2 regions of the Xanthomonas sp. MUS 060 genome follow, and region 2 is predicted to be linked to the other one. Evidence: predicted binding sites of a transcription regulator. Region 2 holds the regulator's gene; the other holds the start of a gene.
What was found. Region 2 encodes FliA, which starts transcription of late flagellar genes. Its sites were predicted from a motif close to TAAAGTTTNNCNNNCNNNGGCCGATAA; they were not measured.

Region 1: the regulator FliA is predicted to act here: its motif matches at 10,989-11,015, upstream of XANALMUS060_RS00250 (HDOD domain-containing protein).

Annotation. Positions count from the first base shown of each region.
Region 1 covers NZ_JZIM01000001.1:64,898-80,548, reverse strand. Annotated here, with positions in the region: gene XANALMUS060_RS00300 (peptidase domain-containing ABC transporter) at 1-677, shown strand, start outside; gene XANALMUS060_RS00295 (IS5 family transposase) at 1,151-1,888, shown strand; gene XANALMUS060_RS00290 (LON peptidase substrate-binding domain-containing protein) at 2,500-3,081, opposite strand; gene mpl (UDP-N-acetylmuramate:L-alanyl-gamma-D-glutamyl-meso-diaminopimelate ligase) at 3,110-4,486, opposite strand; gene XANALMUS060_RS00280 (adenylate kinase) at 4,741-5,304, opposite strand; gene XANALMUS060_RS00275 (6-phosphofructokinase) at 5,444-6,700, shown strand; gene XANALMUS060_RS00270 (hypothetical protein) at 6,850-7,383, opposite strand; gene XANALMUS060_RS00265 (sodium-translocating pyrophosphatase) at 7,638-9,665, shown strand; gene XANALMUS060_RS00260 (hypothetical protein) at 9,705-10,208, opposite strand; gene ppa (inorganic diphosphatase) at 10,407-10,940, shown strand; gene XANALMUS060_RS00250 (HDOD domain-containing protein) at 11,093-12,214, shown strand; gene thiC (phosphomethylpyrimidine synthase ThiC) at 12,331-14,208, opposite strand; TPP riboswitch at 14,320-14,420, opposite strand; partial or broken gene XANALMUS060_RS00240 (methyl-accepting chemotaxis protein) at 14,638-15,039, opposite strand; gene XANALMUS060_RS00235 (methyl-accepting chemotaxis protein) at 15,155-15,651, opposite strand, start outside.
Region 2 covers NZ_JZIM01000001.1:552,169-567,819, reverse strand. Annotated here, with positions in the region: partial or broken gene flhF (flagellar biosynthesis protein FlhF) at 1-1,149, shown strand, start outside; gene XANALMUS060_RS02565 (P-loop NTPase) at 1,136-2,020, shown strand; gene XANALMUS060_RS02560 (RNA polymerase sigma factor FliA) at 2,017-2,766, shown strand; gene cheY (chemotaxis response regulator CheY) at 2,785-3,177, shown strand; gene XANALMUS060_RS02550 (protein phosphatase CheZ) at 3,177-3,785, shown strand; gene XANALMUS060_RS02545 (chemotaxis protein CheA) at 3,790-5,544, shown strand; gene XANALMUS060_RS02540 (flagellar motor protein) at 5,767-6,507, shown strand; gene motD (flagellar motor protein MotD) at 6,515-7,459, shown strand; gene XANALMUS060_RS02530 (ParA family protein) at 7,459-8,241, shown strand; gene XANALMUS060_RS02525 (chemotaxis protein CheW) at 8,238-9,344, shown strand; gene XANALMUS060_RS02520 (STAS domain-containing protein) at 9,454-9,762, shown strand; gene XANALMUS060_RS02515 (response regulator) at 9,759-10,124, shown strand; gene XANALMUS060_RS02510 (chemotaxis protein CheA) at 10,155-12,155, shown strand; gene XANALMUS060_RS21750 (MCP four helix bundle domain-containing protein) at 12,692-13,231, shown strand; gene XANALMUS060_RS21745 (MCP four helix bundle domain-containing protein) at 13,234-13,827, shown strand; partial or broken gene XANALMUS060_RS22970 (HAMP domain-containing protein) at 13,769-13,900, shown strand; partial or broken gene XANALMUS060_RS22965 (hypothetical protein) at 14,171-14,851, shown strand; partial or broken gene XANALMUS060_RS22960 (methyl-accepting chemotaxis protein) at 14,857-15,127, shown strand; partial or broken gene XANALMUS060_RS22955 (methyl-accepting chemotaxis protein) at 15,192-15,651, shown strand, end outside.

The DNA.
Region 1 (15,651 bases), 490 kb from region 2:
ACGCCGACGGCGAGCCGTGGGTGGTCAAGGACTGCTGTTTCACCATTACGCCGGGAGAATCGGTGGCCATCATTGGCGGGTCTGGTTGCGGCAAGACAACGCTGGTGAAGCTGTTGCTAGGGTTACTCACGCCCAGCGCGGGGACGATCCGTATTGGTGGGCACGACCTGCACAAGCTCGGCCCACGCACAGTCCGCAGCATGGTCGGCGCGGTGATGCAGGACGACCAATTGTTCGCGGGCAGCATCGCCGACAATATCCGTTTCTTCCAACCGGATTCGGATCAAGACAGGATCGAGGCGGCGGCGCGCCTAGCGGCTGTGCATGAGGACATCGTGGCGATGCCGATGGGCTATCACAGTCTGATAGGCGACATGGGAAGCTCATTGTCGGGCGGTCAGAAGCAGCGGTTGATCCTGGCGCGCGCACTGTATCGGCAGCCGAAGCTGCTGTTCCTCGACGAGGCCACCAGCCATCTGGATGTCACCCGCGAGCGCTTGGTGAACGAGGCGGTGAAGCACTTGCAACTGACCAAGGTGATCGTGGCGCACCGCCCTGAAACCATTGCCAGTGCTGACCGCGTCCTGCTGATGGAGCATGGACGGATCGTGCAAGAATTAAGGCCGCAGCAATCGCCTGAGATGTCACGTTTTGAAGATCAGGTCTTCAGTGCTTGAGTAAAGGTAGCAATAGTGGAATGTTCGATTTCCGAGCGTGCCCACTGCATTGCAGTGTTTTGGATTTTATTGAAACATGGAATTGATATGTATAAATTAAAAAATATTCAATACAGCCTTTGCTTGGTCAGTTTAGCCATTTTAATGACCTCCACGAAATCGAGTGACTGGTGCAAATTTTACGCAATATTAGCATTGCCACCATTTTAATGACCTCCACGAAATCGAGTGACTGGTGCAAATTTTACGCAATATTAGCATTGCCAGTAGTAACAATATGGTTTTTATGCTCGAAGTTTTCCAAGAAAATTCAATGGAAGAACTAGTATTCCCTGAAAAACCGCGCATCCACACCAACACTAAGCCTTTTGTGCAGCACAAGGCATGTCTGAATTGCCAGTTTCTGTTAGGGAATGCCTGAACAACTCTCCCTGATCCTGCGACAATCGCATCGAGGCAACGGGACAATCACGATGCAACTTTCCTTCGGCGACGCGGAGTACAACGGCAAGCGCAAGCGGACGCGGCGCGAGATGTTCCTGGCGCAGATGGATCAGGTGGTGCCGTGGAAGGGTCTGCTGGCGCTGATCGAGCCGCATTCTCCGAAGTCGGGGCAGCCGGTGCGTCAGCCGTATCCGATGGAGACGATGCTGCGCATCCACTTTTTCTTGAAGGACGGCGAGCGCGATCCGGACATGCGCCAGACCAAGAAGGGCAACCAGTACTTCTTCGGGATGAAGGCGCACATTGGGGTGGACGATGAGTCGGGCCTGGTCCACCACGTGGAATGCACGGCGGCCAACGCAGCGGACATCACGCAGGCGCACAAGCTCCTGCACGGCAAGCAGGACACGGTGTGCGGGGACAGTGGCTATACCGGGCTGGACAAGCGCGAAGAGATGAAAGGTAAGCGCAAGTTGCGCTACCTGATCGCCGAGAAGCCCTCGAAGCTGAAGCAGATCACGAGCAAACGCGAATTGAAGTTGGCCAAGCGGTGGGAGCACACCAAGGCCAGCCTGCGCGCGAAGGTGGAACATCCGTTCCGGGTGATCAAGCGTCAGTTTGGTTACGTCAAGGTGCGCTATCGCGGCCTGGCGAAAAACACCGCACAGGTATTGACGCTGTTTGCACTGTCGAACCTGTGGCTCAAGCGCAAACAGTTAATGCCTGTTGCGGGAAAGGTGTGCCTGTCACCCAGGCAATACGCCTGAAATACGCCGGAAACGGCGAAAAACCGAGGATCTGAGCGTGCTCAGCTCAGTCGATGTGGCTTGCTTCATCTTCAGGCCGCGTTGATCAAACCTTCCCTAACCGGGACAACCACAAACCGGCTGGTGGCTCGACGACACGGCCCACACGCAGGTGCCGATATTGCCTGCAGCGCTGGATACTCGGGTGGAATCGCTATGCGCTTACCGTGCCCCGGCAAGCGCGCAGGCGAACCCCGCGTGCAACAGGAAAACTGCGGCTTAGGCTCGGCAGCGCACAGTGCCTGCGGCCATGGCCGGAAGACTCACGCAACCGCTGACAGAAAGTATTGAAAGTAGTAAAGAGCGTGTCATACGAAGTCCTCGATCATGGATGAAAACGCGATGCAGGCGTCCGATCATCCGTTGCGCTGGGCCAGTGTCGGCCACCGCCGCAATACGGAAGGAGGCAACCAATCATCATCCACACAGGGAGCGCGGCGCGCCCGAGCTATGCCGTCGCCCGCCGACCTTCGTGCTCATGGCACGCGGCGCATGGCTAGCTTATGTGCCACCCTCAGAATTACTGGTGCCGAACCCTGCGCGAGAATCGGCACGCCGCCATGAATCGCTACTCACGGAATCCAGGACAGCAATTGCTCCAGCCGCACATGCGGATCGTCTTGCTGCAACAGCAACAGGCGTTGCCGTTCGTCAATCGGCAGCAGTTCGGCCAGACGCCAGCCGACCCAGGCGGCCTGATCGAGCAGGCGCGCACCGGGCACCGGATACACCGCAGCCGCCTGGTCCAACAGACTCTCCAGCAGCGTCGCCAGCAACGCATGCTGCGGACGCAGTTCGTCGTCGTGATCCGGTTCGCACCACGCCACATCGCCAATCACCAGGCCGTTGTCGCGGGTCCAGTGACGCGCTACATGAAAGCGCCGCGCGCCGCGCAGACTCAACAGCAGCACGCCATCGGGGCCGACATCGAAATCGACGATGCGCGCCTCGGTGCCGAACTCAGCAGGTAACGCTGCGGCACCAGTCTCACTGCCATGGAGGATCAAGCAAACACCGAAACCGCTGTCTTGACGGCCACACTCGCGGACCAAGTCGAGATAACGCGGTTCGAACACGCGCAGCTTCATCCAGGCGCCCGGTAGCAGCGCCTTATGCAGCATGAACAGCGGCAGTGTCGTTCGCTCCGCGCTCACTCGCACACTCCGCTGCGTTCAAACAGGATCATTGAAGCGCCGACAGAAAGCGCCGCGGCGCGCCATCGAAACCACCGTTGGACATGAACACCACATGGTCGCCCGCGCGCGCCTGCGCCTGCAGGACAACCAGCAACGCGTCCACGTCGGCGGCGACACACGCCTGACCGCGCACTGCGGCGATCACCTTGGCAGCGTCCCAGGCCAGTTCTGGACGCTGCAGGAACACCACCGCATCGGCCACCTCCAGCGACGGCGCCAGCGCGTCGGCATGCGCGCCCAAGCGCATCGAATTACTGCGCGGCTCCATCGCCACCACGATACGCGCCGCACCGACCCTGGCACGCAATCCTTCCAAAGTGGTGCGGATCGCGGTGGGATGATGGGCGAAATCGTCGTACACGGTGATGCCCTGCGCCTGACCAAGCACTTCCAGCCGCCGCTTGACACTACGAAAACGCGCCAACGCGGGTATTACCTGCGCAGGAGCCACGCCAACCGCATGCGCCGCCGCCAAAGCCGCCAGCGCGTTCATCACGTTGTGGCGACCGAGCAAAGACCATTCGACCACGCCCAATGGCTGGCCTGCATGCAGCACCGCAAAACGGCTGCCATCGGCGGCAAGTAGACGCGCGCTCCAATCGAATTCCGGATCCAAGCCAAAGCGCTCCACTGGTGTCCAGCAGCCCATCGCCAGCACCTCGCGTAGATGCGCGTCCTCGCCGTTGACGATCAGACGGCCACGGCGCGGCACCGTGCGCACCAGGTGGTGGAACTGACGCTGGATCGCGGCGACATCGGGAAAGATATCGGCGTGATCGTATTCAAGGTTGTTGAGGATCGCCACCAGCGGCCGGTAGTGCACGAACTTGCTGCGCTTGTCGAAGAAGGCGGTGTCGTATTCGTCGGCCTCGACCACGAACAACGGCCGCTGCGGGGCCGCGACACGGCCGCCCAGGCGCGCCGACACGCCGAAATCCTCGGCCACTCCGCCGATCAGGAACCCCGGCTCGCGACCGGCTGCCTGCAGTAACCAGGTCAGGATGCTGGTGGTGGTGGTCTTGCCATGGGTGCCCGCCACTGCCAGCGTATCGCGCCCGGGCAAGACCTGCTCGCTCAGCCACTGCGCCCCGGACATGTAAGCGCGCCCAGCATCGAGCACCGCCTCCACGGCGGGGTTGCCGCGCGAGAGCGCATTGCCGACGATCACCTGCGCGCAGTCGGCATCGATGTGCTCCGGCAGGTAGCCCTGCTTCAAGGCGATACCCAATTGCTCCAACTGCGTGGACATCGGCGGATAGATCGCCTGGTCGCTGCCCTCGACCACATGGCCGAGTTCCCGCGCAAGCGCGGCGACACCGCCCATGAACGTACCGGCGATGCCGAGAATATGGATCTTGCTCATGGACCGATTGTCGCCGATCCCCCGACCCACGCAAACTGGCAAATCGTCTGAGGCGGTGGCGACTGCACAGTGGCAGCATGCGGATGCGCCATGCACAAGCGAACAGGCTCAGCAGGCGCTCGCATTATCCAGCCACACTGCACGCGACGCGACCCGATACGACGATCTAGCGCGGCAGCGGCCGGCACGGCAGCCCGCGAGGTTGCCGGCGGACGGGCATCGAGCGCGTCCGCAGACGTCACTGCGCTGGTGCCTCAGCGGCCGATCGCGGCCAGAATGCGGGCGAGGACCTCGTCCAGCGAGCCCACACCATCCACGCGCGCGAGCTTGCCGCGCTTATCGTAGAAGCCGATCACCGGCGCCGTCGAATCGTTGTACACCTGCAATCGTTTGCGCACCGACGCGGGATTATCGTCCTCGCGGCCCTCGGCCTTGGCGCGGCCAGCGATGCGTTCCACCAGCAGATCGGTGGCGACGTCCAGCTGCACCACCGCGCCCAGCGGTTGGCCGAGTCTGGCCAGCAATTCATCCAGCGCGCCCGCCTGGGCCAGATTGCGCGGATAACCATCGAGGATGAAGCCGTTGCGCACATCCTCGCGACTCAGGCGCGATGCCAGCATGCCCAGCAGAATATCGTCGGAGACCAGGTCGCCGCGCGCCATGACTTCTTTGGCTTGCACGCCCAGCGGCGTGCCGGCGGCCACTTCCGCGCGCAGCAGATCACCGGTGGAAATGTGCGGAATCTGCAGTGTGTCCTTCAGGCGGGCCGCCTGCGTGCCCTTGCCCGATCCGGGCGGTCCCAATAGAACCAATCGCATCAACCTGACTCCTCAAGGAAATTACCGTGCATGACCGGCAGCGTTAGACTCGCAGGCCAACGCTGCGCCGCAAGCCTCCCAGCTTACCGCATCCGGGCAATGTCCCGACAATGTCCCCACCCAGGAGCGACCCTCGACCATGGCCCAAGGCACCCTGCTCTACGCCCAATCCGGCGGCGTCACCGCCGTCATCAACGCCAGCGCCGCCGCCGTGATCGGCGAGGCGCGGGCGCGCAAGGTCAAGGTACTGGCCGCGCGCAACGGCATTCTCGGCGCACTGCGCGAAGACCTGATCGACACCTCCAAGGAATCGGCGGCGGCGATTCGCGCGTTGACACACACCCCCGGCGGCGCCTTCGGCTCGTGCCGCTACAAGCTCAAATCGCTGGAAGCCGATCAGGCCAAGTACGCGCGCCTGCTGCAGGTGCTGCAGGCACACGATGTCCGCTACTTCCTGTACAACGGCGGCAACGATTCGGCCGATACCGCGTGGAAGGTCGCGCAACTGGCACAGGCCTTCGGCTATCGCCTGCATTGCATCGGGGTGCCCAAGACCATCGACAACGACTTGGCGCTAACCGACACCTGCCCAGGTTTCGGCTCGGCGGCCAAATACACTGCGGTGGCGGTGCGGGAAGCCGCGCTGGACGTTGCCGCCATGGCGGCAACGTCGACCAAAGTCTTTGTCTACGAGGCCATGGGCCGGCACGCCGGCTGGCTCGCCGCCGCCGCCGGACTGGCCGCGCAATCGCCGGAGGATGCGCCGCAGATCATCCTGTTCCCCGAGCGTGCCTACGACGAAGCAGCCTTCCTGGCACAGGTACGCAAGGTGGTGGACCAGGTCGGTTGGTGCGTGGTGGTCGCCAGCGAAGGCATTCGAACCGCAGACGGGCGCTTCGTCGCCGATGCGGGCGGCGGTACCGACGCGTTCGGGCACAGCCAGCTCGGCGGCGTGGCGGCGTACCTCGCCGGCAAGGTCAAGGCCGAACTCGGCTACAAGGTGCACTGGGCCCTGCCCGACTACCTGCAACGCTCGGCGCGCCATATCGCCTCGCGCACCGATTGGGAGCAGGCGCAAGCGGTTGGCAAGGCGGCCGTGCAATTCGCCCTGCAAGGCATGAACGCGGTGATGCCGGTGATCGTGCGCAGCAGCCAGACGCCTTACCGCTGGAAGATCGAGGCCGCGCCGCTACGCAAGATCGCCAATCATGAGAAGAAAATGCCGGCCTCGTTCCTGCGCAAGGACGGTTTCGGCATCACCGAGAAAGCGCGCCGCTATCTACAACCACTGATCCATGGCGAGGCGTCGCTGCCCTATGGCAACGATGGCATGCCCAAGTACGTGACACTGAAGAACGTGGCGGTGAAGAAAAAACTACCGCTCTGGGAAGGATGACGCCAAGTCCGATGCCATCGGGCACGCACAGACGAACCATCCACCATCCATAGGCTGACGAGGCCAGCCCACCAGCAGTGCCGCCCAGCGCAGGCGGCATCTGCTGGAGCAAGACGTCGGTGCGGAGCACCTGCATCAAACCAACCCACTCAGTGGCATGCACTGCCTTCCAGGGTCATTTGCGCGGTGAACTCCGGTATCTGCGCAATTTTGCCGGCGTCCGCCTGCTGCTTGGCCTCTTGCAGGTAGATCCGCGACTGGCCCTGGCCATCGCGCTCGGTGTTCAGCGCGACCGGCTTGCGCCAGACCCGCACCACCGCCTGCTGCGTGGGACAAGCCGCACTGGGGACGCGGATCAGATCGTTGAACTTCCAGCCGGTCGCTTCGCTGGGCTTGGCCTGGTCGAACTCCACCAGCTTGGCGCGCGGCTGGCAGGTGGGGCTGCTGCGCACTGCCGAAAAGCGATACGGCTGTGCGGCATCGCCGGTGTATTGGCCTTCGAAACGCGCACAGGCCTCGGGAATCTGCCGGATCGTGTGCACTACGCCCACGGCTTGCGGCGCGCCGACGGAGCGCTGCAATTCCGGAGTGGGGTCGGCAGCGAGCGCACTCAGGGGCGCCAATAGGCACAGGCTCAAGGCCAGCGTCGATCCGCATGTGCGCAGGGAAAGCATGGATTGCATCGAATTGTTCCTCGGAAGCGATGCGCCACGCTGCCATGCGTCAACTGAACCCAATGCCAAAATGCCACGTCCCGGCGGGTTGCTGGCGGCCTAGCGGGGCCAGGCGCATACTCGGGATGCTCAAGCCAGGTCGGGATGACCAGCCGCGCCAGCGGCACCTTACGACTGCGGAATCGTTACATGTTGACGTTCCTGCGGTGGGTTCCCACAGCATGTCCAGCGCTTGGGCGTCATCCACATCCTTGGGAGGGGTCATGTTGGAACGATATGCGGTGACCGTGGCATTGGTGTGCGCAGGTCTGGCGATCCTTTATGGCATCGTATCCACGCGCTGGATCCTGGCACAACCCGCCGGCAACGAACGCATGCGGCAAATCGCCGATGCAATCCAGGAAGGCGCACGCGCCTACCTCAACCGTCAGTACCTGACCATCGCCATCGCCGGTGGAATCTTGTTGGTTCTGGTCGGGGTGTTCCTGAGTTGGTACACCGCTGGTGGCTTCGCCATCGGCGCGGTGCTGTCTGGGGTCGCCGGCTACATCGGCATGAACCTGTCGGTGCGCGCGAACGTGCGCACCGCCGAAGCGGCACGGCGCGGACTAGGCCCGGCGATGAACGTCGCATTCCGCGGCGGTGCGATCACCGGCATGCTGGTGGTGGGGCTTGGATTGATCGGCGTGGCCGGCTATTACGGCACGCTGCAATGGCTTGGACATGGCGTCGCCGACAGCCTGCATGCTCTGGTCGGGCTGGCCTTCGGCAGTTCGCTGATTTCGATCTTCGCGCGCCTGGGCGGCGGCATTTTCACCAAGGGCGCTGACGTCGGCGCGGACCTGGTGGGCAAGGTCGAGGCCGGAATTCCCGAGGACGACCCACGCAACCCCGCGGTGATCGCCGATAACGTCGGCGACAATGTCGGCGACTGCGCCGGCATGGCCGCGGACCTGTTCGAAACCTACGCCGTCACGCTCATCGCGACGATGCTCCTGGGCGGTCTGATGGCAGTGGAGGCAGGACGCAACGCCGTGCTGTATCCGCTGGTCCTCGGCGGTGTGTCGATCGTGGCGTCGATCGTCGGCACCTTTTTCGTGCGTGTGCGCCCGGGCGGCTCGATCATGGGCGCGCTGTACAAGGGCGTGGTGGTGTCGGCGGTGCTGGCCGCACTGGCGTTCTGGCCAGTGACCCAGCAATTGATGGGCGATACCGTGGCCGGCGTCGGCAAACTCTATGGCTGCGCCTTGATCGGGCTGGCACTGACCGGCCTGATCGTGTGGATCACCGAGTACTACACCGGCACCCAATACGCGCCAGTGCAACACGTGGCCGCGGCCAGCACCACCGGCCACGGCACCAACATCATCGCTGGCCTCGGCATTTCGATGAAATCCACCGCATTGCCGGTGATCGCGGTGTGCGTGGCGATCTGGGCGGCGTTCGCGCTGTCGGGCCTGTACGGCATCGCCATCGCCGCAACCGCGATGTTGTCGATGGCGGGCATGATCGTGGCCCTGGACGCCTACGGCCCGATCACCGACAACGCCGGCGGCATCGCCGAGATGGCCGAGTTGCCGCCAGAGGTGCGTGCCGTCACCGATCCACTGGATGCGGTCGGCAACACCACCAAGGCGGTGACCAAGGGCTATGCGATCGGTTCGGCGGCGCTGGCCGCGCTGGTGCTGTTCGCCGACTACACGCACAACCTGCGCGCCGCGCATCCCGGCGAGGATTTCGCCTTCGACCTGTCCGACCACACCGTGATCATCGGCCTGCTGATCGGCGGGCTGATCCCCTACCTGTTCGGCGCGATGGCGATGGAGGCGGTGGGCCGTGCGGCAGGCGCGGTGGTGGTGGAAGTGCGGCGCCAGTTCCGCGAGATCGCCGGCATCATGCAAGGCACCGGGAAGCCGCAGTACGACCGCGCGGTGGACATGCTGACCCGTTCGGCGATCCGCGAGATGATCGTGCCGTCGCTGTTGCCGGTCGCGGTGCCGATCGTGGTCGGACTGCTGCTGGGACCCCGCGCGCTCGGCGGACTGCTGATCGGCACCATCGTCACCGGCTTGTTCGTGGCGATCTCGATGACCACCGGCGGCGGCGCCTGGGACAACGCCAAGAAGTACATCGAGGACGGCCACTTCGGCGGCAAGGGCAGCGAGGCGCACAAGGCTGCGGTCACTGGCGACACTGTCGGCGACCCGTACAAGGACACCGCCGGCCCGGCGATCAACCCGCTGATCAAGATCATCAACATCGTCGCACTGCTGCTGGTACCACTGTTGTAGAAGGCCTCACCATGATCGGCCGCAGCCAACATGCGTCGGTTATGGCGACAGGCAGTCCATCAAACCATCGTTGATGCTGCGCCGCTGATGCGGCAACGGCGCCAGCAACGGCCGCTGGCCTGCCAGCGCCTTGTACAACGCCGCCAGACGGGTCTGCGGCAGCAGGGGCGTGGTGCATTGCCACAGCCGCGCATCGACCAGCACCCGACCGGTGTCCGGGTCGATGCTGGCCTCGCTGGCGCCGAAAGTCCACACGCATTGCCCGATCACCCCATCGTGCTGACGCACCGAGCAGCGGTAGCGCAACGGCCGGTAGGCGCTGTAATCGCCCGCGCAAAAAGTGTCACCGCACAACCGCTCGAAATCGTGGGCCAATCGCTGCTCCAGATCAGCGAATGCCTCCCCGCCCTCGCCCGGGCCGGGATAGTCCATCGCGTCCACGTAAACCGGTTGCACCTGTGCCGCATTGCAAGCCCGCGCACCAGCACAGACCAGCACCGGCACCGCCAGCAGCAGCCCTAACAAATACCGAACTGCGTTCATCGCCTTGTTCCGATAAGGAGGGGACAGACAGCGTGCCGACCGCACGGTGCTAGCGCCATCGGACTATCCCGCATCGGCTCGGGGCCGCAATCCGAACAGAGTGTGGGAATCTCCCCAGGCCCAGGGACTCTGCATTGCAACAATCAAGCGACTAGAATGCGGGTCCTTTTCAAGAAGCCACTCTACTGGAGCTCACCCATGGGTCTGGAACTGGTCAACTCCGGCAAGAACCTGCCGGAAGAAATCAACGTCGTCATCGAAATCCCTAAGGACTCGGAACCGGTCAAGTACGAAGTGGACAAGGCCAGCGGCGCCATCTTCGTCGACCGTATCCTGTCCACGCCGATGCGCTATCCGTGCAACTACGGCTACGTCCCCAACACCCTGTGCGGCGACGGCGACCCGGCCGACGTGCTGGTGGTACTGCCGTTACCGCTGGTGCCCGGCTGCGTGGTGCGCTGCCGCCCGGTCGGCGTGCTGAAGATGAGCGACGAGGCCGGCAGCGACGAGAAACTCCTGGCTGTGCCGGTGGCCAAAGTGTTCCAGGGCTATGCCCATATCGAGGACATCTCTCAGGTATCGGGCCACTGGATGGAACGCATCGGCCACTTCTTCGAACACTACAAGGACCTGGAAAAAGGCAAGTGGGTCAAGCTGGATGGCTGGGGCAACGCCGCGGAAGCCAAGGATATCCTGCGCGCTGCCGTCGCTCGCTTCGACGCTAACGCCTAAGCAGAGGTCGCGGCTGGATCGTCAGGTTCCGCCGCGACCAATGCCATTTCACGTTTTGCCATCGCCGACAAAGAAGTGCCGGAGAGTTTTGGAGTAAATTAGGCAACGGAATGATCGCACCGGTCGGGGACGATCCGGTTTTTTCGGGGTAAATTCACTTGCGCATCCTATTCGTCGGCGACGAAGCGAGCCTTCCGGCTGAAATCACGGAATACCTCCGCGATCTTGACGAGGGTTGGCAAGTCCAGAGCGCGGCGGATGGCAATACCGCCATCGCGGTGGCCGCCACCGTGCAATTTGACGCGGTGATCGCCGCGCCGACGCTACCGGACCTGACCACCGCCACCCTGCTCGGCCAGATCCGCACGCTGAGCCCGGAAACCATCCGCATCGCGCTGATTGAAGCCGAACAGAGCAATCGCGCGCCGCCAGCACGGATCATCGGCGTGGCGCACCGTTTCCTGCCACTGCCGCTATCGCCGGAGCTACTGCTGGAGGCGATCACCAACCTCGAAGAGCTGCGAGAGCTGCTCGGCAATAAGCGACTACGCACCAGCATTGGCCGTATCGATAAGCTGCCGACACCCCCACATCTGTACCTGAGCCTGATGAGCGCACTGGAACAGGACGAAGGCAGCGATGCCGCCGTTCTCTCCAAGTTGGTCTCGGGCGATCCCGCCATCGCGGCCAAGGTCCTGCAATTATGCAATTCGGCCTTCTTCTCCAACGGCCGTACCATCTCCGATCTGCGTACTGCCGTTACTCGGCTGGGTATCGCCACCCTGCGCGATTTGATACTGGCCAGCGAGGTATTCTCGGTACAGACGCTCTCCAACGCCGATCGCAACGCGCTGCAACAACGCTCGCTGCTCGCATCCAAATTGGCGTCGAAGATGCTGCCGGCATCCAGCGCCGAACTCGGCTCGACTGCGGCATTGCTGGCCGACATCGGCATGCTGCTGCCGGGCATCCGCGACGAGTACAAACCACTCGTGGATGCGGACGACATGCGTCCAGGCCATACCGAGGCTGGCGCCTACCTGCTAGGTCTGTGGGGCCTGCCGATGCCGATCATCGAAGCGGTGGCGTTCCACCGCCAGCCACAGCGCTCCAGTACTCGCAGCTTCTGGATCACCGGCGCGGTCCACGTGGCGATGGCGCTGGCCAGCGGCACGGAGGTAGACGAGGACTACCTCGCCAAGACCGGCGTCCTCAATAAGCTACCGAGCTGGCAGGAGCATGCGGAAAACCTGATGGGAATGGACTCGGCATAACACCCCGGCAGTCGTGGATCGCACCACGCACGCCAACGTATAAGCGACTCGTCATCGACACCGGTCTGGTCGACACGCCGACCAGACCTCACTGCCCGCCGCGCGTCGGTCACGCACTACTCGGCCTGATATACCTGTGCCCCGGCGGCACGGAACTGCGCTGACTTTTCCTCCATACCCGCCTGCAGCGCCGCCTGCGCATCGACACCATGTTCGGCGGCGTAATCGCGCACATCCTGGGTGATCTTCATGGAGCAGAAATGTGGCCCGCACATCGAACAAAAATGCGCCAGCTTGTGCGCATCCTTGGGCAATGTCTCATCGTGGAATTCACGCGCCTTCTCCGGATCCAGCCCAAGGTGGAACTGATCGTCCCAGCGGAACTCGAAGCGCGCCTTGGACAAGGCGTTATCGCGCACCTGCGCGCCAGGGTGCCCCTTGGCGAGATCGGCGGCATGCGCGGCGATCTTGTAGGCCATGATGCCATCGCGCACGTCCTGACGATTAGGCAAGCCGAGGTGTTCCTTCGGCGTCACATAGCACAGCATCGCCGTGCCGAACCAACCGATCATCGCCGCGCCGATCGCGGAGGTGATGTGGTCGTAACCGGGCGCGATATCGGTAGTCAACGGACCCAGCGTGTAGAACGGCGCTTCGCCGCATTCGCGCAACTGCTTGTCCATGTTCTGCTTGATCAGCTGCATCGGCACATGGCCGGGGCCTTCGATCATGGTCTGCACGTCGTGCTTCCAGGCGATTTTTGTCAGTTCGCCCAACGTCTCTAGTTCGCCGAACTGCGCCGCGTCGTTGGCGTCGGCGATACATCCCGGACGCAGACCGTCGCCGAGCGAGAATGCCACGTCGTAGGCTTTCATGATGTCGCAGATTTCCTCGAAGTGGGTATAGAGGAAATTCTCGCGATGATGCGCCAGACACCATTTGGCCATGATCGAACCGCCACGCGAAACGATGCCAGTGACGCGCTTGGCGGTCAGCGGCACGTAGCGCAACAACACACCCGCATGAATGGTGAAATAATCGACACCCTGTTCGGCCTGTTCGATCAACGTATCGCGGAAGATCTCCCAGGTCAGCTCCTCGGCGCGGCCATCGACTTTCTCCAGCGCCTGATAGATTGGCACCGTGCCGATCGGCACCGGCGAATTGCGCACGATCCACTCGCGGGTCTCGTGGATGTGCTTACCCGTGGACAGGTCCATCACCGTGTCCCCGCCCCAGCGAATCGCCCAGACCAATTTTTCCACTTCCTCGGCGATGCCGGAGCTGACCGCGCTGTTGCCGATGTTGGCATTGATCTTGGTCAGGAAGTTGCGACCGATAATCATCGGCTCGCTTTCCGGATGGTTGATATTGCACGGCAGAATGGCGCGACCGCGGGCGATTTCGTCACGCACGAACTCGGGGGTGATGACCGCAGGGATACCCGCACCGAATGCCTCGCCGGGATGTTGCACACGCAGTTGCGCATCGCGCACCGATTCCAGCCGCTGGTTCTCGCGGATCGCGACGAACTCCATCTCGGGAGTGACGATGCCGCGCCGCGCGTAGTGCATCTGGGTGACGTTGGCACCGCCCAGCGCACGCCGTGGCAGATGCCGCGCGGGGAAGCGCACGGCCTGCAGGCGGGCGTCACCCTCGCGCTCGCGACCGAAGTGGGAACTGAGCCCGGCCAAGCCAACGGTATCGCCGCGCTCGGCGATCCAGCCCGCGCGCAGCGGCGCCAGACCCGCGCCGAGGTCGATTCGCGCCTGCGGGTCGGTGTAGGGGCCGGAGGTGTCGTAGACGGTCACCGGTGCGTTCTCCTCGCCGCCGAACACGGTGGGGGTGCGGGTCAGTACGATCTCGCGCATCGGCACCTGCAGGTCCGCACGCGAACCCTGTACGAAAATCTTGTGCGAACCGGGGATGGGGCGGGTGACTGCGGCGGACAGGGTATCGGTCTGCTGCTGCAGCGGATTGGGCATGGCGTTCATCGGCATTCGTCCTGGTTCGGGTGACCCGCGACGGGCGCGGAACGGGCGCGAGCGAACTCGCATCTGGGACGAAGCGGCGGCGCGGGTCCATTGGCAACGGGATGAGGCCGACAGCGGACTTGCGAAGCTTCCCTACGCCGGTCTCAACCGGATCAGGTTCGAAGGGACTGTCTCAACCGCAGCCTGGGCCAACGGTACCCCCACTTCTGACGCTATTAGACCCGTTTCCGGCGCGAGCGCCAACCGGCCTCATTTCGAGAGCCTGCACACAGGCAACCTTTTGTGTCAGCACTGCCACATACGGTGGGTCGGCGACAAACTCCGACCACCTGGCCGATCTAACCTGGCCACACGAGCATTAGGAAGTCTCTCTCATTTGCCGCCAGCACCACTGGCGGCATTTTTTTCGCCGCCACCCGGCACACAGGCTCACTCCAGCGCGTAGGCCACGCGCAGCCCGCCCCAATGGCGTCCACGCGCATAAACCGGCACCGACAAGTCGAACAGGATCTGCCCGGTATCGCGCCGATACACCTGCAACAGATACGGCTCGGTATGACGACCGACAGTGCGGCCAACGCGGTCGGTGAAGATGCGCTTGGTCCGGTTACCGACCAGATCGCGGGCGCGGTCGCCACTGAGCGGTTGGCTGAAACGCAGGTTGTGCGTTGGCACGTAGCCATCCACGTTGGCACAGATCGCGAACACGATCCAAGGATGCGCGGCCAACAGCGGCTCCTGCAACGGCGGCAGCAACTCGTCGCATAACGCATCGAAAGCAGTGTTGTACTTTGCAGGATCCACCCCCTTGATCGGGGTGTAATCGGTGCGACAAACTCCGACCACCTGGCCGATCTAACCTGGCCACACGAGCATTAGGAAGTCTCTCTCATTTGCCGCCAGCACCACTGGCGGCATTTTTTTCGCCGCCACCCGGCACACAGGCTCACTCCAGCGCGTAGGCCACGCGCAGCCCGCCCCAATGGCGTCCACGCGCATAAACCGGCACCGACAAGTCGAACAGGATCTGCCCGGTATCGCGCCGATACACCTGCAACAGATACGGCTCGGTATGACGACCGACAGTGCGGCCAACGCGGTCGGTGAAGATGCGCTTGGTCCGGTTACCGACCAGATCGCGGGCGCGGTCGCCACTGAGCGGTTGGCTGAAACGCAGGTTGTGCGTTGGCACGTAGCCATCCACGTTGGCACAGATCGCGAACACGATCCAAGGATGCGCGGCCAACAGCGGCTCCTGCAACGGCGGCAGCAACTCGTCGCATAACGCATCGAAAGCAGTGTTGTACTTTGCAGGATCCACCCCCTTGATCGGGGTGTAATCGGTGGAAAACAGCGCCTCTTCGGCGATACGGCCACGCGCGAGCGCAGCCTCGAACGCCTGACCGATGTGCGCGGCGGTCGCTGTGGCCAGATCGCGCACGC
Region 2 (15,651 bases):
CGACGATGTGTTCCGCAACGCGCCGATCAACGTCTCGCTGCCAACACCATTTCCCGCTGCCAGTACAACCCTCGCCGCTGCGCCCACCGCCGCGGATACAGCCTGGCACGAAGAGACATCCCCGCCGTGGCACTGGCGCCAGCGAGCACGCCCAAGCTGGTCGCCGAGGCCCCGAGCAAGAGCGCCGAAATTCCGGCAGCCACCACGCTCACCGCAGTTCCCAACTTCCCGGCGCCGCAGAACGACGAACAATTGACGCAACTGCGCGACGAACTGGCGCTGATGCGGCAGATGATCGAACGTGAAATGAATCGACTCACCGACGAGCGCCTGCGCGGCTCGCCGGTACGCGCCCAGGCGCTGGAATTGATGGACGACTACGGCTTCGACGGCGGCATCACCCGCGACGTTGTCATGCAAATTCCCGCCGACCTGGAACTGCACCGCGGCCGCGGACTGATGCTGGGCCTGTTGTCCAAACGCTTGCCGATCGCGGCGTTGGATCCGCTCGAGCAAGGCGGCGTGATCGCCCTGATCGGCCCCACCGGCGCCGGCAAGACCACGACCATCGCCAAGCTGGCCTCTCTCTTCCTGGAGCGCAACGCCGCCCGCGACGTGGCCCTGGTCACCACTGACACCGTCCGCGTCGGTGGCCGCGAACAACTCCATAGTTATGGCCGACAGCTCGGGATCGCCGTTCACGAGGCCGACAGCGATGCCTCGCTACAGCAGCTGCTAAAGCGTCTGGCCGACTACAAATTGGTGCTGATCGACACCGCCGGCATGGGCCAGCGCGACCGCGCACTGGCCGCGCAACTGCACTGGCTGCGCGCCTCACGCGTCGTCCGCTCTTTGCTCGTGCTTCCCACCAACGCCCATTTTTCCGACCTGGACGAAGTCGTGCGCCGGTTCGCCAGCGCCGATCCACAGGGCGTCATCCTGACCAAGCTGGACGAAACCGGACGGTTTGGCAGTGCCTTATCGGTGGTCGTTGACCATCGCCTTCCCATCACCTGGGTGACCGATGGACAGCGTGTGCCGGACGACCTACACCGCGCCAACGCCGCCAGCCTGGTATTGCGCCTTGAAGATTTGCGGCGCGCTGCCGATAAGCCCTGTACTCCGGAGCAGAACCATGCCGTCGCGTGATTACGCCAATCTGACCAATGCGTTTCCCCTATCGGCGACGCGCAACGAACCGCTGGGTCCGGTGCGCACGATCGCTGTGACCGGTGGCAAGGGTGGCGTCGGCAAGACCAACATTTCGGTCAATCTGTCGATGGCGCTGGCCGACATGGGCAAGCGCACGCTGCTTCTGGACGCCGACCTCGGCCTGGCCAACGTCGATGTATTACTGGGGTTGACGCCTAGATTCACTGTGGCCGATCTGGTCGCCGGGCGTTGCACGCTGGAAGAAGCCCTGATCGACATGCCCAACGGGTTGATGGTGGTGCCCGCCGCCTCCGGCCGCCGTTACATGGCCGAACTGCCCCCCGCTCAACACGTCGGCCTGGTCAATGTGTTCTCCGAGTTGCAACGCGACCTGGACATCATGGTGATCGACACGGCCGCTGGCATCACCGACAGCGTACTGACCTTCTGCCAGGCCGCGCAGGACGCCGTCGTGGTGGTCTGCGATGAGCCTGCCTCGATCACCGACGCCTACGCCCTGATCAAAGTCCTTGCACGCGAGCGTGGCATGGACCGGCTGCAGATCGTCGCCAACATGGTCCGCGACGCCAACGAAGGCCGCCTGCTATACGAAAAGCTCAGCCGTGTCTGCGAGAAGTTCCTCGGTGACGTGTCGCTGAACTATCTGGGTTGCGTACCGCAGGACGACTGGCTGCGACTTTCAGTGCAACGCCAGCAACCGGTGGTCAAAGCCTACCCCTCCAGCCCCTCGGCCCAAGCGATCTCCGATATTGCACGGCGCACTTCACGCTGGCAGGCACCGACCGTTCCGAGCGGCAACGTCGAGTTCTTCGTCGAACGCATCATTCAGCGTGGAGTCGCCGCATGAACGCCGCCGCCCACTATCGCGCCGTGCAGCGCAACAGTTCCAATGACTACATCGCGCAACACTCGGACCTGGTGCGACGCATCGCCCATCACCTGGCGGCCAGGCTGCCGGCCAGCGTCGAGATCGACGACCTGATCCAGGCCGGGATGATCGGGCTGATCGAGGCTTCGCGCAGCTACGATGCCGACCAGGGCGCCTCGTTCGAGACCTACGCCTCGATCCGCATCCGCGGCTCGATGATCGACGAGATCCGCCGTGGCGATTGGGTGCCCCGCTCGGTGCACCGACGCGCGCGTGACGCCGCCTCGGCGATCCGCAAGATTGAACAAAATACCGGTCGCGCCGCTGCCGCCAATGAAGTGGCCGCCGCGATGGAAATGCCACTGCCCGAATACATGCGGTTGATGGAAGATGCCGCACGCGGACAAGTACTGAGCCTGGAATCGCGTATCGAGGATCATGGCGAACTGGACACCATCGCCAAGGGCGGCCCCAATCCGCAGCAGATGCTCGAACGCAGCGAATTCGGCCGCGAACTTGGCAAAGCGATCGCGCAATTGCCCGAACGCGAACAATTAGTGCTGTCCCTGTACTACGAGCAGGAATTGAATCTCAAGGAAATCGGCGCGGTCCTCGGAGTCAGCGAGTCGCGCGTGTGCCAGATCCACGGTCAGGCCACGGTACGGTTGCGCGGACGCCTGAAGGCATTCGAAGCCGCCGACGCAGGCCTGGAAGACGAAGAATAAGAACCTAGGGAGTTAGCGGTGAATAAAAACATGAGGATTTTGATCGTGGACGATTTTTCGACGATGCGGCGCATCGTCAAGAACCTGCTCGGCGATCTTGGCTTCACCAACACCGCCGAAGCCGAAGACGGCAACAGCGCGCTGGCCGCATTGCGCTCGGCCCCGTTCGAGTTCGTGGTCACAGACTGGAACATGCCCGGCATGACCGGCATCGATTTGCTGCGCAACATCCGCGGCGACGACAAGCTCAAGCATTTACCGGTACTGATGGTCACAGCCGAGGCCAAGCGCGAGCAAATCATCGAAGCCGCGCAGTGCGGTGTGAACGGCTACATCATCAAACCGTTCACCGCGCAAACACTGCAAGAAAAACTGGGCAAGATCTTCGAACGCCTTGGAGCAACTGCCTGATGGAAGTGACAGCTGAACGCACTGCCCTGATCGAACGCCTCCAAGGTGCGCTGGACGCACTGGAGAGCGGTGACGAAGCCGGCTGGCGCAGAGAGATCGATACCCTCGCCGCTTGGCGCACACGCCCCATGATGCAGGGCCTGAGCCGACTTGCGCGCGATCTGGGCCAAGCGCTGGGCGAACTGCCAGTAGTGCCCAGCGACGCCGGCGAACTGGATGACGCCTGTTCGCGGCTGGACCATGTGGTGGCAATGACCGAACAGGCCAGTCACCGCACCTTGGATCTAGCAGAGCAATGCCGTGGACTCGCCGATCAATTGCGTGCCGGCGGCCTGAGCGAGGACCAGGGCGAGATCCTGGACAAGATCCGCCACAACCTCACCGAAATGGCCCTGGCGCAGAGCTTCCAGGACCTGACCGGGCAGATCATCCGCCGCGTCGCCGGAATCGTGCGCCGTGTGCACGAAGGGTTCGGCGCGCTGGGATTACCGCCAAAGGAAGAAAAAAAGGCCGATGGCAGCCTGGCTGGCCCGGCATTGCCCGGCTTGGATCGCCACGGCGTGTCGCAAAACGACGCCGACGACCTGTTGTCCGGATTGGGGTTGTAATCGTATGAGCGCCGTATCAGACGACATCGCTGCCGACTTCATCATCGAGGCCCAGGAAATCCTGGACCGCCTAGGCGAACAGTTGGTGTCGCTGGAGCAGGCGCCTGATGACAGCAGCCAGCTCAACGCCGTGTTCCGAGGCTTCCATACCCTCAAGGGCGGCGCCGGTTTCTTGTCGATCAACGCCATGGTCGAGTTGTGCCATGCCGCCGAAGAGACCCTGGGCATGGCCCGCGCTGGCCAGGCCACACTGGAAGCGCGTCATTTCGACGCCGCACAACAATCGCTGGACTACCTGCAATCGATGCTCGATGCGTTCGGTAGCGGCAACGAGCCACCACGCGCCCCGGCACAATTGATCGCGCAATTCGCCGCAGGTGAAGAGGAAGCCGCAACGCCATCCCCCGCTGCAACAGCCAGCAAGAGCAGTATGCCGGTTGGAGGAAATGGCGCCGATTCGGACCTGATCAGCGACGACGAATTCGAAGCCCTACTCGACAATCTACACGGCGGTGCCGCGCCTGCGGCCAAACCACAACTTGCGCCAGCACCAAGTCCCAAGTCCAACGCGCCAGCAGCGGCAGCCAAGCCGGGCGTCGCGGCAAAGGCGAGCGAACCCGAACAAACCGTGCGCGTGGACACCAAACGCCTTGACGCCATCGTCAACATGATCGGCGAGTTGGTGTTATCGCGCAATCGACTCAAGACACTGCGTGCGCGCTTGCGCGACGAAGAGCTGGATCGTGCAGTCAGCACGTTGGATATCGCCACCGCGCGGCTGCAATCGGCGGTCATGCGCACACGCATGCAACCGGTGGGCAAGGTGTTCTCGCGCTTCCCGAAGGTCGCGCGCGACGTTGCCCGTTCTTTGCAGAAAGAAGTGGAATTGGAACTGATCGGTGCCGACACCGAACTGGACCGTAATCTGGTCGAGGCATTGGCCGATCCGCTGGTCCATTTGGTGCGCAACGCGATCGACCATGGCATCGAGGCGCCCGCGCTACGCGAAGCCACCGGCAAGCCGCGTGGCGGCCATGTGCGCCTGTCTGCACAACAAGAAGGCGACTACGTCACCATCGAAGTGCAAGACGACGGTGCCGGCATCGATCCGGAGCGGTTGCGTGCCAAGGCGCGCGAAAAGGGCTTGATCGATCCGGAAGCCGCTGTACGACTGAGCACCGAGGAATGCCTGCATCTGGTGTTCCTGCCTGGCTTCTCGACCAAATCCGAAGTCACCGACATTTCCGGCCGTGGCGTCGGCATGGATGTGGTGCAGTCGCGCATCCGAGAACTCAGCGGACAAATCCAGATCCAATCCGAATTGGGCCGCGGCAGCCGCTTCCTGATCCGCGTGCCACTGACCCTGGCGATCTTGCCAACCCTGCTGGTGCAGGCCGGCGATAGTGTCTATGCACTGCCCTTGGCGCGCGTGGTCGAAGTACTGCATGCGCCACGCCGCTCGCTGGGCTGGTTCGACGGCCGCGCCGTACTCGACCGGCAATCGCATACGCTGCCATTGGTGGATCTGCGCCAGTGGCTCAACGTCGATGCCCCACAACTGCCACTACTGACCATCGTGGTGCTGCAAGCTGGCGAATCGCGTATGGGTCTGGTGGTGGACCAGGTTCGCGGTCGCGAGGAGGTGGTCATCAAACCGCTACCGCGCGCCCTGCGCGGCCTGCCAGGGTATGCCGGCGCCACCCTGATCGGCGATGGCCGTCTGGCATTGATCCTGGATGTGGATGGCCTGAAAAGCTAAGGGTTCGGGACGGCAACAGTGCCTCCCTTATCCAAACCATTGTCAAACGCGTTGATGAAACAAACCGCAACACGTTGAAGAAGCGATCGCAACGTCCTGCCCAGGATATTTGCACTTTTTACCTCGAATACTTGTATTTGTGCGCTGTCACATTTCGTTTCGTGCACGTCTCCAATCCCGGCTACCCATTAAGTCCCCCGCTCCCTTGCCGATACCTCCTGCATGGACAAACTCAGTCTCATCGGCCTGCTGCTGGCGATCATCTCGCTGATCGGCGGCAGCATCCTCAAAGGCGCCGGGATTTCGGCGTTGTGGTCGCCGGCTGCGTTCGTCATCGTGATCGTGGGGACCTTTGCGGCAATTCTTGTGCAAACACCACCGGTGGTGTTCCGGCGCGCGTTCAAAATTGCGAAGTGGATCCTGCTGCCGCCACCGAGCGACCGTCAGGCGGTACTGCAACAGATCGTGGAGTGGAGCAATATTGCACGACGCCAGGGCTTGCTCGGCCTGGAGCAGGAACTGCCGCAGCAGCAGGATCCATTCGTCCGCAAGGGACTACAGATGCTGGTGGACGGCGTCGAACCCGACGCCATCCGGCACATGCTGGAGATCGACCTGGAAGGCCAGGCCCACCGCGATCTAGCCGCCGCCAAGGTGTTCGAGGGCATGGGCATCTACGCTCCGACTCTGGGCATCATCGGCGCAGTGCTGGGGCTGATCGCCGTCATGAAAAATCTCGCTGACCCGAGCAAGCTCGGCCTGGGTATCGCCGCCGCCTTCACCGCCACCATCTACGGTATTGCTTCGGCCAACCTGCTGTTCCTGCCGATGGCCAGCAAACTCAAGAGCGTGATCAAGCACAGCAGCGGCGAACAGGAAATGCTCATCGAAGGGTTGATCGCCATTGCCAAGGGCGAAAATCCGCGCAACATCGAATCGAAACTGGCCGGATTCCTGCATTGAGTCCGACATGGCCCGCAAACATTCCCACGACGAGCACACCAATCACGAGGCATGGGCCATCCCATACGCCGACCTGATGACGTTGCTGCTTGCTTTCTTCGTGGTGATGTACGCGTTATCCACGGTTAACGCGGCCAAATACCGAGTCATGGCAAACGCGATGAACGCAGCCTTCGGTGGCACCGAGCAGACCATGCATCCGGTGCAGGTGGGCGAACAACCGATGCAAGGCCAGGGCAACACGCGACCGACACCAATCCGATCCAGCCCGGCGCTGTCCATTGTCGATCCGAACCGGCTGCCGGCAACGTCGCTGCCACGCCCAGCCGATGCGCTACGTGACGAACAGCAACTGCGACGCGCACAACAACAGCTCGACCGCATTGCCGAGCGCCTTGACGCCGCACTGTCACCCCTGATCCAGAAAAAACTGATCAACGTACACCGCTCCGGGTTGTGGATCGAAGTGGAGATCAACAGCGACATCCTGTTCGGCTCCGGCTCTGCAACGTTGGATCAGAGCGCACATGCGACCTTGGCACAGCTAGCGCAGGTATTGGCGAGCGTCCCTAACGGCGTGCGCGTGGAGGGCTATACCGACAACACACCGATCGCCACCACACAGTTCCCATCCAACTGGGAACTCTCGGCGGCGCGCGCGGCCAGTGTGGTGCATCTGTTCGCCGACCAGGGCCTGCAACCCTCTCGACTATCGATGATCGGCTATGGCCAATTCCGCCCGCATACCAGCAACGATACCGCAAGCGGACGCAATGCCAACCGACGCGTGGTGCTGGTCATTTTGGCCGATTCCGGTGATAGCGCGAATAACGCGCCATCGACACTAGAGCGTTTCAGCGCCGGTGCAGCGCCGACCACCTCGACAACCCCCGCCACGGCAGCGCCGGCAGCCCCCTGGGCAGTCCCTGCTGACATTGAAGGAGTGAACTGATGCGTATCTGGGCGATTGCCAACCAAAAAGGTGGCGTGGGTAAAACGACAAGCACGCTGGCACTGGGCCGTGGCCTGTCCATGCTCGGCCATCGCGTGTTGATGCTAGATCTCGATCCGCACGCGTCGCTGACCAGAGCGTTCGATGTGCCCCAGGAACCGCAACCGGCTGGCGTGGTGGATCTGTTCTCCACTCCATCCAGTGAACTCTCCACGCTTGCCCACACCACCGCGATCGAACGCCTGAGCTTCGTCTGCGGGCAGACCGCGCTGGCCACGCTGGAGCGACGCAGCGCCAACCAGCCGGGATTAGGTCTGGCGTTACAGCAAGCCATGGCCCGACATGCCGGACAGCACGATTACATTTTGCTCGACTGCCCTCCGACCCTGGGCCTGTTGATGATCAACGCACTGGCCGCTGCCGATCGCGTGATCATTCCCACGCAAGCCGAGCCGCTCGCACTGCACGGCTTGGCCAGCATGGTCCGCACCGTGGACATGGTCGAGCGTTCGCGTCGCCGTCCCCTACCCGCATCGATCCTGCCGACGCTGTTCGACAAGCGTACCCGCGCCGGCAACGAAACCCTGCGACAGATGCAAGACAGCTATGGCGAACGGGTATGGGAAGACGCGATTCCGGTAGACACCAAGATCTGTAACGTCAAGGCACTGACCATCGCTGGCGTTGGCGGCGACTATCCCGGTCGCGGCCTGGCCGCTTATCGGCGCGCGCTGGAATGGCTGCTGCTCAACGACGCGACGCTGATGGAACAAGCCGCATGAGTACTCCAAACATCATCGACGACTATCTGGAAGGTCTGTTGCACGACACGACCAGCGAAGCGCAGAACGTCACATCACCGCTCTCAGCGGCTCCTGCTCATACGACAACACCCATGCCAGCCGGTCCGACCCCCGAACAAATCGCTGCCGCAGTCCTGGCCGAAGCCGATGCAGATCCCGCACTGGCCGGCATCATGTCGCAACAAGCGCCGACGCCTGCGCCGGCCGGCCCAACTCCGGAGCAAATCGCCGCCGCAGTCCTGGCCGAAGCCGATTCAGATCCCGCACTGGCCGGCATCATGTCGCAACAAGCGCCAACGCCAACACCGACCGGCCCAACCCCGGAGCAAATCGCCGCCGCAGTCCTGGCCGAAGCCGATGCAGATCCCGCACTGGCCGGCATCATGTCGCAGCAGGCACCCAACGCCGACCGCCAGGCCGATCTAGACGCAATCGCAGCGATGGAACGACAACGTTCCACTGCCGCGCGCGATCTTGCCGCCGAAGACGATGCCGCCAGCACGCGCGCCGTCAAGCGCCCAGCGATGGCGGTGCCACCGGAGCGTCGCGCCGAAGCCGAACGCGCAAAACCCGGCGCAACGCGGCTCACGCCCAACCTACAAGCTTTCATGGCACCGTCCCTGCCACAGGGCTCGGCCACCGCCCCCGAGCGCGTGACCGAACGTAGCACGCGTTGGCTACGTCTACGCTGCGGCGAACAGGCCTACGCACTGGAGCTACTGAAAGTGCAAGAAGTCGTACTACCGGTGCCGCTACTGGCACTGCGTGGTACGGCACCATCGATGCTAGGCATCATGAACCTGCGCGGCCAGGTGGTGCCGGTCCTGGATCTGGGACTGCACCTGGGATCGGCACCAATCGAGATGGACATGCAGACGCGGGTCGTGGTGCTGGAAGAAAGTGGCGAAACTCTGGGCCTGCGCGTATCCGCTGTCGAAGACGTCGCCAGCCTGACCGATCATGAGATCGAACCACCGGACAATGCCCGTATCTGCCGCATTTCCAACCATCTTTTCCGCGGCGTCGCGCGACTGACGCAGCACCCGATGATCCTGCTCGATGCTGAACAATTGTTGCATTGAGCGAAAAAATAAATAGAAACTGCAGACTACACCGCATTTTCGATATGCCGCCTAAAGCTTTTCAAGCGACGGCCGTTACCTTCGATAGAACCATTCGTGCGGAGTAATGATGAGCACAGTCCCACTTGGCGAGGATCTGGGCATCGAGATCAGCGCCGACCTGAAACAACGCCTCACCACGTTCCTGACGTCGGACGAGGTGTTGCGGCTGGATGCCAGCCAAGTCCGCCGCATCCACACTGCTTCCGTGCAGGTTCTGTGCGCGTTCGTGGATGCACGCCGCAAAGAAGGCAAACGCACTGAATTCGAGGCCTGCACCGCGACCTTCAGCGACGCGGCACGCCTATTAGGGGTCAGCGAATCGCTGGGCCTTCCTGCCACCTCTGAAAATTTGAAATCTGTGGAGAACGCTGCATGAGCGCACGTATCTTGGTAGTGGACGATTCGGCGTCGATGCGCCAAATGGTCTCGTTTGCCCTCACCTCGGCCGGCTACGCTGTCGAAGAAGCAGAGGACGGCCAGGTCGCCTTGGGTCGCGCAAAGGGCCAGCGCTTCAACGCGGTGGTCACCGACGTGAACATGCCGAACATGGACGGTATCAGCTTGATCCGCGAATTGCGCCAGCTACCGGACTACAAGTTCACCCCAATGCTGATGCTGACCACCGAATCGGCGGCAGAAAAAAAATCCGAAGGCAAAGCCGCCGGTGCCACTGGCTGGCTGGTCAAGCCGTTCAACCCCGAACAACTGATCGCCACCGTCCAGAAAGTTCTGGGCTGATTTTCTCTCTCTTTTTCGGATCCCCTCCCTATGAGCATGGACCTGCAACGCTTCCACGCCACCTTCTTCGAGGAAAGCCGCGAAGGGCTGGACGCGATGGAGGCCGGATTGCTGTCGTTAGAAGAAGGCAATCGCGACCCCGAAACCATCAATTCGGTGTTTCGTGCCGCGCACTCGATCAAGGGTGGTGCCGCCACGTTCGGCTTCGAAGCAATGGCCGGACTCACCCACGTCCTAGAAACGCTGCTCGATGAGCTGCGCGCCGGCAAGCGCGAAGTCGAAGCGAACGCGATCGACGCCATCCTTGGATCGGTAGACGTACTGCGTGCGCTGCTACGCGAAGCCGAACACGGAGTTGCAGCCGATCCGGCTGCAGTCAAGGCCGTCCACGACCGCCTGCAGCGCGCATTGGACGGCAAAGACGCCGCACCGACCACCGCGACACCGGCCGCAAATCAGGCCGCCGAACCGGAAGCCTGGCAGATCGGCTTCACCCCGTCGCCGTCGCTGTTCATGAGCGGCAACGATCCGTTACGTATCATCCGCGAACTCGAGCATCTCGGCCCGTTGCAGGTTGCATGCCGTGAAGGCCGCCTGCCCGGCTTCGTCGATCTCGATCCGCTGGAAGCCTACATGGCATGGGATCTTGGCCTGGTCGGCAAAATCCCGCGCAGTGCGATCGAAAACACCTTTGCCTGGGTGATCGACGATTGCGAACTGGATATCCGCGCCGTGCCACCGCCGAGTCTGGCCAACGCACCGGCGCCTGTGCTGACTCCGGCACCGGCTGCGGCCACCGCAACGCCGGCGGCGACGGTTGCCGCCAATGCGCCCGCCGGCAACGCGGCCGCCGCGCAGGAAGCGGAAAGCTCGATCCGCGTCAGCGTCGATAAGGTCGATGCGTTGATCAATTTGGTCGGTGAATTGGTCATCACCCAGGCCATGCTCAAGCAGGTTTCCAGTGGTTTGGATCCGGCCGCCGCCGAGCGCTTGTTTGCCGGCCTGGATCTGCTCGAACGCAATACCCGCGACCTGCAGGAAGCGGTCATCGGCGTGCGCATGCTACCGGTGGATGCGGTATTCCGCCGTTTCCCGCGTCTGGTCCGCGACCTCTCCACGCGCCTGGGCAAACAGGTACGCCTGCGCACCATCGGCGAAGGCACCGAGCTGGACAAGGGCCTGATCGAAAAGATCGCCGATCCGCTGGTGCACCTGGTGCGCAACTCGATCGACCACGGCCTGGAAATGCCGGAAGCGCGCCGCGCTGCCGGCAAGGACGAGACCGGTACCATCACCCTGGCGGCGTCACACCAGGGTGGGCATATCGTCATCGAAGTCAGCGACGACGGCGCCGGCCTCAACCGCAACCGCATCCTGGCCAAGGCCACCGAGCGCGGCCTGACCGTGCCGGATAATCCGACCGACGCGCAGGTCTGGGATCTGATTTTCGCTCCTGGTTTCTCCACCGCCGATGCGGTCACCGACCTGTCCGGACGTGGCGTGGGCATGGACGTGGTCCGGCGTAATATCCAGGGCCTGGGCGGCGAAGTGCAATTGGAAAGCGAATTCGGTCGCGGCACCCGCGTGCTGATCCGCTTGCCGCTGACGTTGGCGATTCTGGACGGCATGACCGTATCGGTCGCCGGCGAAACCCTGATCCTGCCGCTTGCCTACGTCATCGAAGCGCTACAACCGCAGGCCGACGACATCCGCAGCATGGCCGGCGAAGGCCGGGTGCTTCGGGTCCGCGGCGAATACCTGCCGATCCTATCGCTCAGCGACTCCTATGGCTTTGGTGGAAACCCGCAGAGCGAACCATTGGTCGTGGTCGTGGAAGCCGATGGACAGAAGTTGGCACTGGAAGTGGACGAACTGGTCGGTCAACAGCAGGTGGTTGTCAAGAATATCGAGAACAACTACCGCCGCATCAGCGGAATCTCCGGTGCGACGATTCTCGGCGACGGCCGCGTGGCGTTGATCGTGGATATCGGTGGTCTGGTCCGCTCGCTGCGAGTGCAACAAGCGGCCTGAGTCAACGCTTTTCCAGGCCCAATCGCCTGCCGAGCGCCCCATGCAGCACACCGCACGCCCCGGCAAAACTGCCGGGGCTTTTGCTTGTATGGCCCTCCATCACGACTAACACCCCCCATCGCGGCCGCCAAGGTGCCCGAACAAACGCGGCACCGCGCGACGACAGCAACACTCAAGATTTCGCCGGAGCCGCCGATATTCGGTTCGCCGCGAATTTTGTCTACGAAATGAACCGCGCCGTCGGCGCTTCAGATGGGATCGACCTGCACGACGAACGCTCCATTCGCTGAAGCAAAGCGCTGTATCCCATCACCTCCGCACACGTGGCGAGGCCCACTCGAACACAGTGCGCAACCTTGCAAGGTGTCGTTCGATTCATCCTGCATTGAACGACCAGCATCCAGCCAGCCCCCTGGCGAGCACGTAGAAACCTACGTCATTCGCCATCTATTTTCTCAAGAAGGCATCCAATGAATTCGTTTCTACAACGCTACAACGTCGGCCATCGGCTCGGGGGAGCTTTCGGTGTGCTGATCATGCTCTCGTGCCTGCTGGTCGTAGGAGGGGTATTTTCCATATTCAATGCACGCAAGCAGTTGGACAGCATCGTCAAGGTGAATGTGGAGAAAACCCGGATCAGCAATGGCATGGTCGATGCAAATTCCGGCATCCTCATCTCCATGGGCACCTTGGCGATGGTGACAAGGCCAGAACTCAATCCGCTGGCATTGGCCGATATCAAGAAAAATCGCCAGCGCTATAACGATCTGCGCAAAGAGCTGGATAGTTTCCCAGCAGACAGCCAACGCGTGGTGAAGCTGCGCGCGGACATCGATGCCGCACAAGATGCTGCGCGTGAGATAGACGAGAAGGTCATCGCGCTTGGCATGGCAGACCGCAATATGGAAGCACAAACCCTGCTGAGCGAACGCGCACGCCCCGCCATCCTGGTATGGCAGGCGAAGATCCGCGAAATTGCACAATTGCAGGAAGCGCAGATGAAAGTCGCCTACGCCAACCGTTTCTACAACGCTACAACGTCGGCCATCGGCTCGGGGGAGCTTTCGGTGTGCTGATCATGCTCTCGTGCCTGCTGGTCGTAGGAGGGGTATTTTCCATATTCAATGCACGCAAGCAGTTGGACAGCATCGTCAAGGTGAATGTGGAGAAAACCCGGATCAGCAATGGCATGGTCGATGCAAATTCCGGCATCCTCATCTCCATGGGCACCTTGGCGATGGTGACAAGGCCAGAACTCAATCCGCTGGCATTGGCCGATATCAAGAAAAATCGCCAGCGCTATAACGATCTGCGCAAAGAGCTGGATAGTTTCCCAGCAGACAGCCAACGCGTGGTGAAGCTGCGCGCGGACATCGATGCCGCACAAGATGCTGCGCGTGAGATAGACGAGAAGGTCATCGCGCTTGGCATGGCAGACCGCAATATGGAAGCACAAACCCTGCTGAGCGAACGCGCACGCCCCGCCATCCTGGTATGGCAGGCGAAGATCCGCGAAATTGCACAATTGCAGGAAGCGCAGATGAAAGTCGCCTACGCCAACGCGAGCGAGTCAGGCGATGGCCAATGGTCGCAACATGCTCATTGCCGGTGGCGTGGCGGTACTGGTCATCAGCAGTCTGCTGGCCTGGGCGATCACCCGCAGCCTCACTGAACCGCTCAACCGCGCCACCCGCGCCGCCGAGGCCATCGCCAACGGCCGCCTGGACAACCACGTCGCCACCGACGCACGCGATGAACCCGGCCGCCTGTTGGTCGCCATGGACGTCATGCAGCAACAGTTGCAGCGTTTCTCCAGCGAAACCGCGCGCATGATCGAACTGCATGCCGACAAGGATATGAGCCATCGCATGCCCATCGATTTCCCCGGCGTCTACGGCGAGCTGAGCAAGGGCATCAACACCATGATGTTCGAGCATCTCGATGCCATTGTCGATGCCATCGCCGTGCTCAACGAATATGCCAACTTGGTCGCCATGGACGTCATGCAGCAACAGTTGCAGCGTTTCTCCAGCGAAACCGCGCGCATGATCGAACTGCATGCCGACAAGGATATGAGCCATCGCATGCCCATCGATTTCCCCGGCGTCTACGGCGAGCTGAGCAAGGGCATCAACACCATGATGTTCGAGCATCTCGATGCCATTGTCGATGCCATCGCCGTGCTCAACGAATATGCCAACGGCAACCTGCGCCGCGACGCACGTCGCCTGCCCGGCAGCCGGGCGGTACTGCACGAATCCATGGATGCGGCCAAGGCCAGCCTGCTGGCGATCAACACCGAAATCAAGACGCACGTCGCCTGCCCGGCAGCCGGGCGGTACTGCACGAATCCATGGATGCGGCCAAGGCCAGCCTGCTGGCGATCAACACCGAAATCAAGCGAACGGCTGGCCGCCGCCGCCGCCGCTGGCGACTTCAGTGCCCGTGGCAAGGCCGAGCAGTTCCAGCACGATTTCCGGCTGATGGTGCAGGACCTCAATGCCATGATGCAGGTCAGCGACAGTAACCTGGGCAAACTCTCGGCACTGCTGCAGTCCATCGCCGCTGGCGATCTCACCGCACGCATGCACGGCGACTTCCAGGGTGTATTCGCCCAGATGCGCGACGACGCCAATACCACCGCCGACCAATTGACCGATATCGTCGGCCGCATCCAGACCGCCGCGACGAGCATCAAGACCTCAATGCCATGATGCAGGTCAGCGACAGTAACCTGGGCAAACTCTCGGCACTGCTGCAGTCCATCGCCGCTGGCGATCTCACCGCACGCATGCACGGCGACTTCCAGGGTGTATTCGCCCAGATGCGCGACGACGCCAATACCACCGCCGACCAATTGACCGATATCGTCGGCCGCATCCAGACCGCCGCGACGAGCATCAATGCCTGCTGCCTCCAGCGAAATCGCCACCGGCAACGACGACCTATCGCGCCGCACCGAGCAGCAGGCCGCCAGCCTGGAGGAAACCGCCGCCTCGATGGAAGAACTGACCTCCACCGTCAAGCAGAATGCCGGGCAACGACGACCTATCGCGCCGCACCGAGCAGCAGGCCGCCAGCCTGGAGGAAACCGCCGCCTCGATGGAAGAACTGACCTCCACCGTCAAGCAGAATGCCGAAAACGCGCGTCAGGCCAATCAGCTTGCCATCGGTGCCGCCTCGGTTGCCTCGCAAGGCGGCGCCGTGGTCGGTCAAGTGGTCCAGACCATGAACGGCATCGAGACCTCCTCGAAGAAAATCGCCGACATCATCAGCGTCATCGACGGCATCGCCTTCCAAACCAATATCCTGGCCTTGAATGCGGCCGTGGAAGCGGCGCGTGCCGGCGAACAAGGCCGCGGTTTCGCCGTGGTCGCCAGCGAAGTGCGTACCCTCGCCCAGCGTTCGGCCAGTGCGGCCAAGGAGATCAAGGACCTGATCGACGATTCGGTCGGCCGCGTCACCGAAGGCTCGGCGTTGGTCGACCAGGCCGGCA